3 regions of the Rhizobium sp. WYCCWR 11146 genome follow, and region 1 is predicted to be linked to each of the others. Evidence: riboswitches for the same ligand, from Rfam matches in the RefSeq annotation. Region 1 holds a riboswitch; each other region holds the start of a gene.
The links. Region 1 has a riboswitch for FMN ahead of HX899_RS33810 (DMT family transporter). Riboswitches for the same ligand answer to the same signal wherever they lie in the genome.

Region 1 (4,002 bases):
GAAGAAGCTGCGCCAGATGAGCCCGATGTCGGCGGAAGCCACCGTCGTGCGCAATTATCTGGACTGGCTGCTCGGCATTCCCTGGGGCAAGAAGTCGAAGATCAAGGCCGATCTCAACAATGCCGAGAAGATCCTCGAAGCCGATCACTTCGGTCTCGACAAGGTCAAGGAGCGCATCGTCGAATATCTGGCCGTGCAGGCCCGTGCCACCAAGATCAAGGGCCCGATCCTCTGCCTCGTCGGTCCTCCGGGCGTCGGCAAGACCTCGCTCGCCCAGTCGATCGCCAAGGCGACCGGCCGTGAGTATGTCCGCATGGCGCTTGGCGGCGTTCGCGACGAAGCCGAAATCCGCGGTCACCGCCGCACCTATATTGGCTCGATGCCCGGCAAGGTCATCCAGTCGATGAAGAAGGCGAAGAAGTCCAACCCGCTCTTCCTGCTCGACGAGATCGACAAACTCGGCCAGGACTATCGCGGTGATCCGTCCTCGGCCCTGCTCGAAGTGCTCGATCCGGCCCAGAACATGACCTTTATGGACCACTATCTGGAAGTCGAATACGACCTGTCGGATGTGATGTTCATCACGACGGCAAATACGCTGAATATTCCAGCGCCTCTGATGGATCGCATGGAGATTATCCGTATCGCCGGCTACACCGAGGATGAAAAGCGCGAAATCGCCAAGCGGCACCTGCTGCCGAAGGCCATCAAGGAACATGCGTTGCAGCCGGAAGAATTCTCGGTCAGCGACGACGCCCTGATGTCGATCAGCCAGCAGTATACCCGCGAAGCCGGCGTCCGCAACTTCGAGCGCGAGCTGATGAAACTCGCCCGCAAGGCGGTCACCGAGATCATCAAGGGCAAGACGAAGGCCGTTCACGTGACGGCTGCCAACATCTCCGACTATCTGGGCGTCCCGCGCTTCCGCCATGGCGAAGCAGAGGGCGAGGATCAGGTCGGCGTCGTGACCGGTCTTGCCTGGACGGAAGTCGGTGGCGAACTGCTGACCATCGAAGGCGTGATGATGCCGGGCAAGGGCCGCATGACCGTCACCGGCAATCTGAAGGAAGTCATGAAGGAATCGATCTCGGCAGCGGCCTCCTATGTCCGCTCGCGCGCTGTCGATTTCGGCATCGAGCCGCCGCGCTTCGACAAGAGCGATATCCACGTGCACGTGCCGGAAGGCGCGACGCCGAAGGATGGCCCCTCGGCAGGCGTCGCCATGGCAACCGCGATCGTCTCGATCATGACCGGCATTCCAGTGGACAGGCATGTGGCCATGACCGGCGAAATCACCCTTCGTGGCCGTGTGCTGCCGATCGGTGGTCTCAAGGAAAAGCTGCTCGCAGCGCTTCGCGGCGGCATCAAGAAGGTGCTGATTCCGGAGGAAAACGCCAAGGACCTGGCGGAGATTCCTGACAACGTGAAGAACAACATGGAGATCATCCCGGTATCCCGCATGGGCGAGGTGATCAAGCATGCGCTGATCCGGCGGCCGGAGCCGATCGAATGGGATGGCACGGTGGAAACGCCGGTCATCACATCGGTCGAAGGCCTCGATGAGACAGGCGCAACCATAGCGCATTGAGTGGCCTTTGCCACATTTATGCCCAATTGGCCCAAAACACGGAAAAAGGCTGGCGGAAACGCCAGCCTTTTTTGTGAAAACGTCATGTAGACGCTTGCTTTTCCTTGATTTGCAGGGCTTTTGGGTTTTCGGCGGGCCTGATGAAACCTATTCTGCGCCTAGCTTACTTTTGAGTCGTTTCATACCATTTAGAAAGGGGTGGAAACATGAACAAGAATGAACTCGTGTCCGCAGTAGCCGAAAAGGCAGGACTGACGAAGTCTGACGCGGCTTCCGCTGTTGACGCGGTTTTCGACGTTGTCCAGGCTGAACTCAAGAACAAGGGCGACATTCGCCTCGCGGGTTTCGGCAGCTTCACCGTTTCTCATCGTGCCGCATCGAAGGGCCGTAACCCGTCGACGGGCGCTGAAGTCGACATTCCGGCTCGCAACGTGCCGAAATTCACGCCCGGCAAGGGCCTGAAGGACGCCGTCAACGGCTGATCTGAGATTATCCCACCAGCCGGAAACGAGACCGGTTGTGCAGGATTTAAGAGGGGTTCGGCTTTGCCGGACCCCTTTTGCTTGGCGGGCCTTGCTGTCGCCCGGGCTTTAATCTACGACGTTTCTGTTCTCAGGGCGGGGTGAAACTCCCCACCGGCGGTAAGGGTTTCGGCCTGAGCCCGCGAGCGCCTTCTCTCGTGTCCAAGCGGGGGAAGGGTCAGCAGATCCGGTGCGATTCCGGAGCCGACGGTTAAAGTCCGGATGGAAGAGAATGAGCGTCGGCCGTGCGAAGGGCAGGGGTTGCCCTGTGTCGCCTGTCGGGGTTCATGCGTCCTGATTTATGTTGGTCCCTTTTATGGATGAAAGACATGAATCAGACTTCCGTTGCCGTCGAGCCATCCCGCGCCGTTGTCGGGGCACTCTGGATGGTCCTTGCCGGCATTGCCTTTTCGCTTCTCAACGTCGTCACCCAATGGCTGACGATGAAGCTTGCCTTTCCCTCGGCGTCGGCAGCCTTCTGGCAATATGGCTTCGCCTTCCTGTTTTCGCTGCCGTTCCTGAAGAGGCTCGGCCTTGCGGCGATGCGCACGCGCTATCCCTGGCGTCACCTTGCGCGCGTCGTGCTTGCCGCGCTCGGCGTCGAGGCTTGGGTCGCCGGCCTTGCCGCGGTGCCGATCTGGCAGGCGATCGCACTGGTGATGACCTCGCCCTTCTTCATCATTCTGGGCGCCCGGCTTTTTCTGGGTGAGCGCGTCGGCCCGGCCCGCTGGGCAGCGACGGCGGCGGGCTTCACCGGAGCGATGATCATTCTGCAGCCATGGTCTGATGGTTTTGGCTGGGCGGCTCTCTTGCCTGTGCTTTCGGCGCTGCTGTGGGGCGCCTCGTCGCTGATCACCAAGAGCCTGACAGGCATCGAACGGCCGGAGACGATCACCGTCTGGCTGCTCGTTCTGCTGACGCCGATAAACGGCGGGCTGGCGCTTGCGGCAGGCTTTGCAGTGCCGACGGGCGCAACCCTTGCTCTGTTCCTGCTGGCGGGGCTGCTGACTGCCGTAGCGCAGTATTTCCTGACGCTTGCCTATGCCGCAGCGGATGCCGCCTACGTCCAGCCGTTCGACGATCTGAAGCTGCCGTTGAACGTGCTGGCCGGTTGGCTGTTCTTCGGCTATGCGCCGGCGGGTTACCTCTGGCTGGGAGCGGCTCTCATCCTGTCTGCTTCGCTGTTCATCATGCGAAACGAGATGCGCCGGGAGCGGAAACTTGCCTGACATGATTTGACGCAAAATGCCGCATCTGTCATGCCTCTGTCATGCGGCTCCCGCAGAAAACTCATGTTTCGAATGTTCGACACATGGGGGATTTCATGACAATTTCATCGCGCAGCGCAGCGCTTGCTGCCGTGCTTCTCGCATCGGTAGCCTTTCCGGCCGCGGCCGAGCCGGTTTTCAACCGCATCGCTTCCTTCCCGGTCGCAGAGAACCTGCCGGCCGACAAGGACAAGCTTTCGGTGAGCTCCGCCGAGATCATCACCGCGACCGACGACGGCAACACGCTGATCTATAGCGACAGCCCGCTCGGCGCGATCGGCTTTATCGACATTACCGATGCCAAGGCCCCCAAGGCAGGCGGCGCGCTGATGATGGACGGCGAGCCGACTTCGGTCACCTCGAGCGCCGGCAAGGCGCTGGTTGCCGTCAACACCTCCGAAAGCAAGGCGAAGCCCTCGGGCCGTCTGGCGATCGTCGACGTGGCGACCAAGAAGATCGAAAACACGTGCGATCTCGGTGGTCAGCCGGATTCGATCGCCCTCAACAAGGACAAGACGCTCGGCACCATCGCAATCGAAAATGAGCGCGACGAAGACGTCAATGACGGCAAGATCCCGCAGATGCCGGCCGGCGATCTCGTCGTCTTCCAGGTCAAGAACGGCAC
Region 2 (4,002 bases), on a different contig from region 1:
CGTTCCAACCCAACCCGCACCACCGACGGGCACAACTCGTCGTGCTGACGGACAAGGGAAACCAGGCATATGAAATCGCCATGCGCCTGCAGGCCCCGTGGGTCGACATGCTCTCGGAAGGGCTTCAGGTCGAGGATCTCAAAACCACGCATGCCGTCATGAAGGCGCTGCGCAACAAACTGGAAGGACATGGAGATGTTGAAGAGCAGGCCTGATCGCTATGGCGCAATAGCGGTCTCGATCCACTGGCTGAGTGCGGTTCTGATCCTGGCACTGCTCGGCTCCGGCTTCCGGGCTGCCAACGCCATGGACGCCGCGACCAAGGCCGGGCTGTTGCGTTTCCACATTCCGATGGCGATCGTCGTCCTGCTTCTAACGGCTCTTCGCATTGTCTGGTGGTGGCGTTTCGATCGTAAGCCTGCGCCGGTGCCGGCATCGCCTCGCTGGCAGGAGCGCCTTGCGGGCTTTGTTCACGTCGCCTTCTACATTTTCATTCTCGGCATGGTCGCCAGCGGCATCGGGATGATGATCCTCAGTGGCGCTGCTCCCGCCATCTTCGAGGCAGCCGGCGCCACGCTGCCTGATTTCACCGCCTATCCGCCGCGTGGCCCGCATGGGTTCGGCGCCTTCCTGCTTGTCGGCCTGCTGGTCTTCCATGCCGGTGCCGCGCTCTATCACCAGTTTGTCCGCGGCGATCACCTGCTGCGGCGGATGTGGTATGGCGGCTGAGATCCCGCCGCGTTCGATGTCAAATGTTTGGCTTCTCGAAGATCTGTCAGGCGGCCGCGTTCGGGCCTGACTCAGGAGACGCAGATCGCCACGCCGGCAACGAGCTGGCCAGTGCCACGCCCAATTCGACGATCGACGATCAGCGGGACCGGCTCGACGGTATGGTGACCGCTGTGCACCAAGAAGGCGCGATGAAGCGCCGCGCCGTTGCCGCCGAGACGCTTCTCAAATGTCACCGTCTGCGTGATGCCGCCGCCCTTGCCTATAAGGGCAGCTGCTTGCCGGCCTGTTCGCTGACCATGTATTCGGCGTACCAGTCCGGCCAGTTCTCGTCGTGTTTGCCGCCGTTTCGCTTCTCGTGTTCACCGTGCGCGGTCGCCGCACGGCGCATGGCTGACGCGAGATCGGTTGAGTTGGTGAATGTCGTCCCGTCGGCGTCGATGCGTCCTGGCAGGCGCGTGGTGACTTCCTGGAACAGCCAGCCGTTGCCATCGGGATCCTTGAAGGAGGCGAAAGAACGGTAGCTGCGGTGATCGGGATCGCGGCCGGCAATGCGGAGCCGCCCGAACAGATAGGGTTCGTCCTTGCCGGCATAGACGCCGGCCGCGTCATGGAACACTTCGCTGACCTCGACGCCGCGGGCGATGAGATCGCGGCGGGCGGCCTCGATGTCGGAGACGATAAGATAGAGCCCCTGGGCGGAACCGGGGGCGGCGGCCGTGACGTTCTTGCCGAAGATGATCGCGCAGCCGGAGCCCGGCGGCGTAAATTGGATCACCCGAAAATCGGCATCATTGGCGAAGTCGGCGTCGAGCCGCCAACCCAGGCCGTCGTAAAAGCGCTTGGCGCGGTCGACATCGGAAACAGGGATGACGACGACCTCGAGCTTGGTGTCGACGGGATGTGTTTTCGGGGTCTGCATGGGGGTTTCGCTGCGCAGTGCATTGCTCATCTTAAGCTCCTTGGGGTTTTGGATGCCTTGAGAATTGCTGACGCGTGACGACCGAAGTTGACCACGGCGCGGTGAGGCCGTCGAATCAATTATTCTGTCTGATTTGACCGGTATTGGCGGATTCCGCGGCGACGCTAGGCGCGCCGCTCCCGATCCGCGGGGGTTGGCAAGGTCATGTCGATCTGAGTGGTCGACGGCGGGATTGGCCCGCCGTCTTCATCGGCTGTTGTTGTTCTGCTCGTCGAGCCGCTTTCACGCAGCGAGAGCGGCGCGGGTTTTGCCGATCGTCAGTGCCGCCTTTGCTGCCTCGCGCCCTTTCTCGACGAAATGTGAGCGGTAGATCTGCTTATGGTGCTCGGTTTCCTGATACTGATGCGGCGTCAGCGAAACCGACAGTACCGGCACACCGGTATCCATGCCGGCGCGCATCAGCCCATCGACGACGGCCTGGGCGACGAATTCGTGGCGGTAAATTCCGCCGTCGACGACGAAGGCCGCGGCAATGACGGCGCCGTAGCGCCCAGTTGCGGCAAGATCGCGGGAAAGCAGCGGCATTTCGAATGCGCCGGGAACATCGAACACGTCGACCTGCTCGGGCGGAACGAGCTGGTAGAAGCCCTCAAGGGCGCGGTCGACGATGTCGGCGTGCCAGCTGGCTTTGACGAAGGCGTAGCGGGTGGGTGTCACGGTAATCTCCTTTGGCGAACAGACACATCACCCAAGGCGATCACGAACGTTCCCGACAGCCGCAAGGGCGGCAGGAACGCACGTTCTCTTTCATCCGGACTATGACCGTCGGCTCAGGCATCTCACCTGATCTGCTGACCCTTCCTGAGAAGGCGCTCGCGGGCTCGCAATCAAAATTGCATACCGCCGGTAGGGACTTTCACCCCGCCCTGAGAACGGCGCGAACAATAGGGGGAAGGTGACGGGCTGGCAATAGGTCGAAATGCATTCGCGGCGGGAGCTGGATCAGGGCTCCCGACGCGGCGATTTCGCTTGTTCGTCGATCGCGACGGGCAAGCCACTTGCGGAGGATGGGCTCGCGCCTACATGCTCCCATTGAGGACATTCACGTCAGAATAGCACGGCAGGACAGGATGCGCCGCTCCACCGGAGGCGGGCAGGGCCGTGGCAACTATGGGAGAGAGAGATGCAAGACCCCTTCGTCGTCCGCCGCGAGGCGCATATCGCGGCGCCGCCGGCCGCGGTGTTCGCGTTGATGACCGACCCGGAAAAGATCCTGCGCTGGATGGGAACGGAGGCGCAGGTCGAGCCGCAGCCCGGCGGGCTCTATCTCGTCAACGTTACCGGTGCCCGCTTTGCACGCGGCTCGTTTCGTGAGGTGGTGCCGGTTCATCGCCTTGCCTACAGCTTCGGCTGGGACGGCAGCGAGGTGGTGCCGCCGGGGTCGAGCCTGGTCGAGATCGATCTGATCGAGCAGGGAGGCGGAACGCTGCTGCGGCTCACCCATAGCGGCCTGCCGAGCGCCGAGCAATGCGCCGGCCATGCGGAGGGCTGGGCACATTATCTCGGACGGCTGACCGAGGTTGCTGCCGGGGGTGATCCGGGTCCCGACCCTTTTTACGGCAGGACATGAACAATTCTTGCGGGCGGCGGGGGCGTCTCTGAAGGCGCTTGGCGTTGCGACAACAGCGGTCGGCGAGCGCTCAGACCGGCCGTGCGGAAGCGCTTCTTTTTCTCCCGCAAACATGAACGCGCAGTTCATCTCCAGTTCAATTTGGCGGTCATAAGCTGTGGACGGCTGGATTGAAATGGAGTTCTCGATGAAGGCACTTTCTATCGCGGCTGCCTTGCTCGCTGGCAGCCTCTCGTTCGGCACAGCGCAGGCGATGCCGATGGGGACAATCAATGTCCAGAGCAATATCACAACGGTCGACTACGCGTGCGGTCGCGGCTGGCATCTGACGCGCTGGGGCGAATGCCGGCGAAACTGGCGCCGCCCGCCGCCGGTCGCTTTTTACGGTGGCCCGCCGCGAGGGGGCTGGGAACGGCGTCACCGGCATTGGGATGGCCCGCGCTGGCGCCATGAGCGGCGTTGGGATCGCGACCGCCGTTGGCGGGATGATGACTAAGGGTCTCGCTTAGATGGACGAAGGCCGGAGCGATTTTCGCCCGGCCTTTTCTGATGAGACAGGTTCGCCGACGCTGACCGGCAGCGTCCTCCCGATTTGTTCGATACGGTCAGATCCTGCTGACGAGCCAGTACTTGTCGTCGATCAGCTCCTCGAGTTCGACGGGATCCTTGACGCCGAATTCGAACCATTCGACGAGTTCCTTCGCCTTGCGGCTGCTCTCCT
Region 3 (4,002 bases), on a different contig from region 1:
AGGCATTCTCAATCGTGACCAGGCAAATGACGTTTCGGTCATGGAGCTAGCTACCATCTAAACAGACAGAGAAAGGAAGAGCGGTGTCCGACATCACTCTGAACGCCCCGAAGCTTTTCGATCTCAGCGGCCAGGTTGCCATCGTTACCGGAGCCGGAAGCGGCATTGGGCAGCGCATTGCCATCGGCCTTGCGCAATGCGGGGCGGACGTGGCGTTGCTCGACCGTCGAACCGACGACGGGCTGGCCAAGACGGCTGAACATATTCGCGCCGCCGGCCGCCGCTCGATCCAGATCGCGGCGGATGTCACGAGCAAATCTTCCCTTGGAGATGCCGTAGCACGGACCGAAGCCGATCTCGGCCCATTGACACTTGCAGTCAACGCTGCAGGCATCGCTAACGCGAACGCAGCGGAAGAAATGGAGGAGGACCAATATCAGACGTTGATGGATATCAACCTGAAAGGCGTCTTTCTTTCCTGCCAGGCAGAGGCTCGCGCCATGCTGAAGAATGGGCGCGGCTCCATCGTCAACATCGCTTCCATGTCGGGTGTGATCGTAAACCGGGGGCTGAGCCAAGCGCACTATAACGCCTCCAAGGCGGGCGTGATCCATATGTCGAAGTCCATGGCGATGGAATGGGTCGACCGCGGCATTCGCGTCAACACCATCTCCCCCGGATACACGGCAACGCCCATGAACACCCGTCCGGAGATGGTCCACCAGACCAAGCTCTTCGAAGAGCAGACGCCGATGCAGCGCATGGCAGCGGTGGACGAGATGGTAGGCCCGGCGGTGTTTCTGCTGTCGAATGCAGCAAGTTTCGTGACCGGCGTCGATCTTCTTGTCGATGGCGGTTTCTGCTGCTGGTGATGCGATGAGAAAGCTCATTGCCGCCGCTGGAAAGTGACCGGTCTCGCTTCCTCCCTGGCTGAGATCGAGGCGCTGAAGGGACTAACGGGCAAGACGGCGTGCGATATCGCCGTCTGCCCGCCCTTCACGCCGATCGAACGGGCTGTCTAACGGACGGAGGGCTCGGGCGTCGTCATCGGCGCTAAAGGCTGCCTGAATTTGCGACAACCGGTTGAGATCCAATAATGATCGCATGGTAGGTCGCACCCAGATTTGCTGTTTATCGAGTGACACAAGGAAAGAGCATGAAACGCTTTGAGCAGAAGACTGTCGTCATTACCGGGGGCAGTCGCGGCATCGGCGCCGCCATCGCCAGACGCTTTGCGCGCGAAGGCGCCAATCTCGTCGTCTCGGCCAATGAGGAGCTGGTCCACGGCGTTGCCGAACAGATCCGAACCGAAGGCGGCAAGGCGATCTCCTTCATCGGCGATGTCACCGACAAGGCAAGCGTCACCGCCCTCTATGATGCCGCCGAGAAGGAATTCGGCTCGGTCGACGTTTCGATCCAGAATGCCGGCGTCATCACCATCGCCCGCGTCGAGGACCTGACCGAAAACGAGTGGGACAAGGTCATGGCCGTCAACACCAAGGGCGTCTTCCTCTGCGCCCAGGAGGCAATATCAAGAATGCGCAAGCACAAGCGCGGCGGCCGCATCATCAACACCGCTTCCGGCCAAGCCCGCGACGGCTTCATCTACACCCCGCATTATGCCGCCTCGAAAATGGGCGTCGTCGGAATCACCCAGAGCCTGGCCAAGGAAGTCGCGACCGAGAAGATCACCGTCAACGCCTTCTGCCCCGGCATCATCGAGACCGACATGTGGGCCTATAACGACCAGGCCTGGGGCAAGCTGCTCGGCAACTACGCCCCCGGCGAACTGATGAAGGAATGGGTCGAAGGCATCCCGATGAAACGGGCCGGCTCCGGCGAAGATGTCGCCGGCCTGGTGACCTTCCTCGCCAGCGATGACGCTGCCTATATCACCGGCCAGACGATCAATGTCGACGGCGGCCTGATCATGTCCTGATGCAGGCGCCCAAATTGCGTAGCGGTTTTGGGACAACGACATGCATCGAACAAAGAGCAAACCACGAGCGAAGTGCGGAAGGCGACACGGTCGTCGCCTCTGTGTGAACAGTGTGTCCATCGGCGTTAGGGCAGCTTTGCATTTTTGCCTGGTCGAGTGACCTTGCCATCCGCCTGTTTTTGGTCCTATCTTTGAAGTGTTCTCAGGGCGGGGTGTAATTCCCCACCGGCGGTATCAGGAGCAATCCTGGAGCCCGCGAGCGCTTCCGGCACCTCCTGTCGGAAGGTCAGCAGATCCGGTGAGATGCCGGAGCCGACGGTATAGTCCGGATGGAAGAGGACAACACGGGCAGTCGCACTCCATCCTGGAGGCGGCTGACGTTTGTTCGCCCAAGGGCAGAAGGCTCGCTCACGGATTGAGCCGAGCAGACCATGTCAGTCCGCTGACATAACCCTTGAAAGGCCAGACAGCATGACTATCGCAACAATTGAAGATGCCATATCAGCCATTGCCAGCGGCAAGATGGTCGTCGTCGTCGACGACCAGAACCGGGAAAACGAGGGCGATATCGTGGTCGCGGCCGATGCCGTCACCCCGGAAACAATCGCCTTCATGATGACCCACGCCCGTGGTCTCGTCTGCATCGCCATGGAAGGCGAGCGTCTCGATGCGCTCGACATTCCGCTGATGGTGCCCAACAACACGGAATCGCACAAAACTGCCTTCACGGTCTCGGTTGATTATCTCAAGGGCACGACGACGGGCATTTCTGCGGCGGACCGCGCCGCCACCGTCCGCGCCCTGGTCGATGATCGCGCAAAGCCCGCCGATTTCGCCCGCCCCGGCCATATCTTTCCGCTGCGCGCCAATCCCCGCGGCGTGCTCGGCCGCCCTGGCCATACCGAAGCCGCCATCGATCTCGCCCGCCTTGCCGGAAGGGTCCCCGCCGGCGTCATCTGCGAAGTCGCCAACGACGACGGAACCATGTCTCGCCTGCCCGAACTCACGCTCTTCGCCGAACGCCACAACCTACCCCTCGTCACCATCGAGGATCTGATCGCCTATCTCGACCGCCAGGTAGTAAAAGACATACGCGAAGTCGCTTGATCGATGCCTTTGTTGCGGTGGCACAGCCCGCCGCAACTAAGAACGTGCCGAAGCGATGACCCTGAGGGCACCTTCCCTTGCCCACCCTATGTCCGGCTGATTGAAACGCCGCCATCGGCCAGCATCGCCGTGCCGGTCACGAAGCTCGACATGTCGGAGGCGAGGAAAAGCGCCGCATTGGCGATCTCTTCGGGTTGCGCCATGCGTTTCAGCGCATGCAGCCCCTCCACGAAGGCGAGCACCTCCGGCGTGGCATCAGGCGCGTTGGTAATGCTGGCGGGCGTGTCGGTGCCACCAGGAAGCAGTGCGTTGACGCGGATCTTCTGCGCTCCGAGTTCAGCGGCGAGCACCTGCACGAAGCCGATCAGCCCCGCCTTGCTCGCCGCATAGGCGGCCATGCCAGGCATACCGACGGTGTGGCCGACGAAAGTCGAGGTGAAGATCAGCGATCCGCCGCCTTTTCCCATCGCCGCCGACTGGTGTTTGGCGCCGAGGAAGGCGGCGGTGAGATTGGTCTCGATCGTCTCGCGCCAGCCCTCGAGCGACAGCCCGGCAACCGGCCCCATCTCACCGAGGATGCCGGCATTGTTGAAGGCGATGTCGAGCCGGCCAAAACGCGAGACCGCCGTTTCGACGAGCCTTGCCTGCAGCGCCTCGTTCCTGACATCGCCTGATATGGCGACGGCTTGACCACCCTCCGCCTCGATTTCCGCGATGACATCATCGAGCGCGTCCTGCCGCCGGCCGGTGACCACGAGCTTGGCGCCTTGCCGCGCAAAGAGTTTCGCCGCCGCGCGGCCGATGCCGGAGCTTGCGCCGGTGATGATGGCGATCTTGTCGTTGAGAAGTGTCATATCGGTCTCTCCTGGGTTGTTGCGAGATGTGAGATGCTCAAATATCAGGCGATGCAGCCACCCGATTCCCGCGCAAGAAGAGAAAAACGCCTATGGCCGAAC

Region 2: another riboswitch for FMN. It lies ahead of HX899_RS20090 (6,7-dimethyl-8-ribityllumazine synthase); the one in region 1 lies ahead of HX899_RS33810 (DMT family transporter).
Region 3: another riboswitch for FMN. It lies ahead of ribB (3,4-dihydroxy-2-butanone-4-phosphate synthase); the one in region 1 lies ahead of HX899_RS33810 (DMT family transporter).

The regions. Positions count from the first base shown of each region.
Region 1 is NZ_JACCEY010000043.1:144,047-148,048, reverse strand. Features, by position in the region: gene lon (endopeptidase La) at 1-1,588, shown strand, start outside; gene hupB (DNA-binding protein HupB) at 1,795-2,070, shown strand; FMN riboswitch at 2,193-2,347, shown strand; gene HX899_RS33810 (DMT family transporter) at 2,439-3,338, shown strand; gene HX899_RS33805 (esterase-like activity of phytase family protein) at 3,422-4,002, shown strand, end outside.
Region 2 is NZ_JACCEY010000024.1:66,495-70,496, forward strand. Features, by position in the region: gene HX899_RS20070 (MarR family winged helix-turn-helix transcriptional regulator) at 1-215, shown strand, start outside; gene HX899_RS20075 (cytochrome b) at 196-729, shown strand; gene HX899_RS20080 (hypothetical protein) at 801-965, opposite strand; gene HX899_RS20085 (VOC family protein) at 992-1,681, opposite strand; gene HX899_RS20090 (6,7-dimethyl-8-ribityllumazine synthase) at 1,934-2,368, opposite strand; FMN riboswitch at 2,447-2,589, opposite strand; gene HX899_RS20095 (SRPBCC domain-containing protein) at 2,835-3,281, shown strand; gene HX899_RS20100 (GCG_CRPN prefix-to-repeats domain-containing protein) at 3,469-3,777, shown strand; gene HX899_RS20105 (hypothetical protein) at 3,887-4,002, opposite strand, start outside.
Region 3 is NZ_JACCEY010000024.1:522,094-526,095, reverse strand. Features, by position in the region: gene HX899_RS22370 (sugar ABC transporter ATP-binding protein) at 1-61, shown strand, start outside; gene HX899_RS22365 (SDR family oxidoreductase) at 84-872, shown strand; gene HX899_RS22360 (glucose 1-dehydrogenase) at 1,157-1,939, shown strand; FMN riboswitch at 2,134-2,284, shown strand; gene ribB (3,4-dihydroxy-2-butanone-4-phosphate synthase) at 2,411-3,046, shown strand; gene HX899_RS22350 (SDR family oxidoreductase) at 3,133-3,900, opposite strand.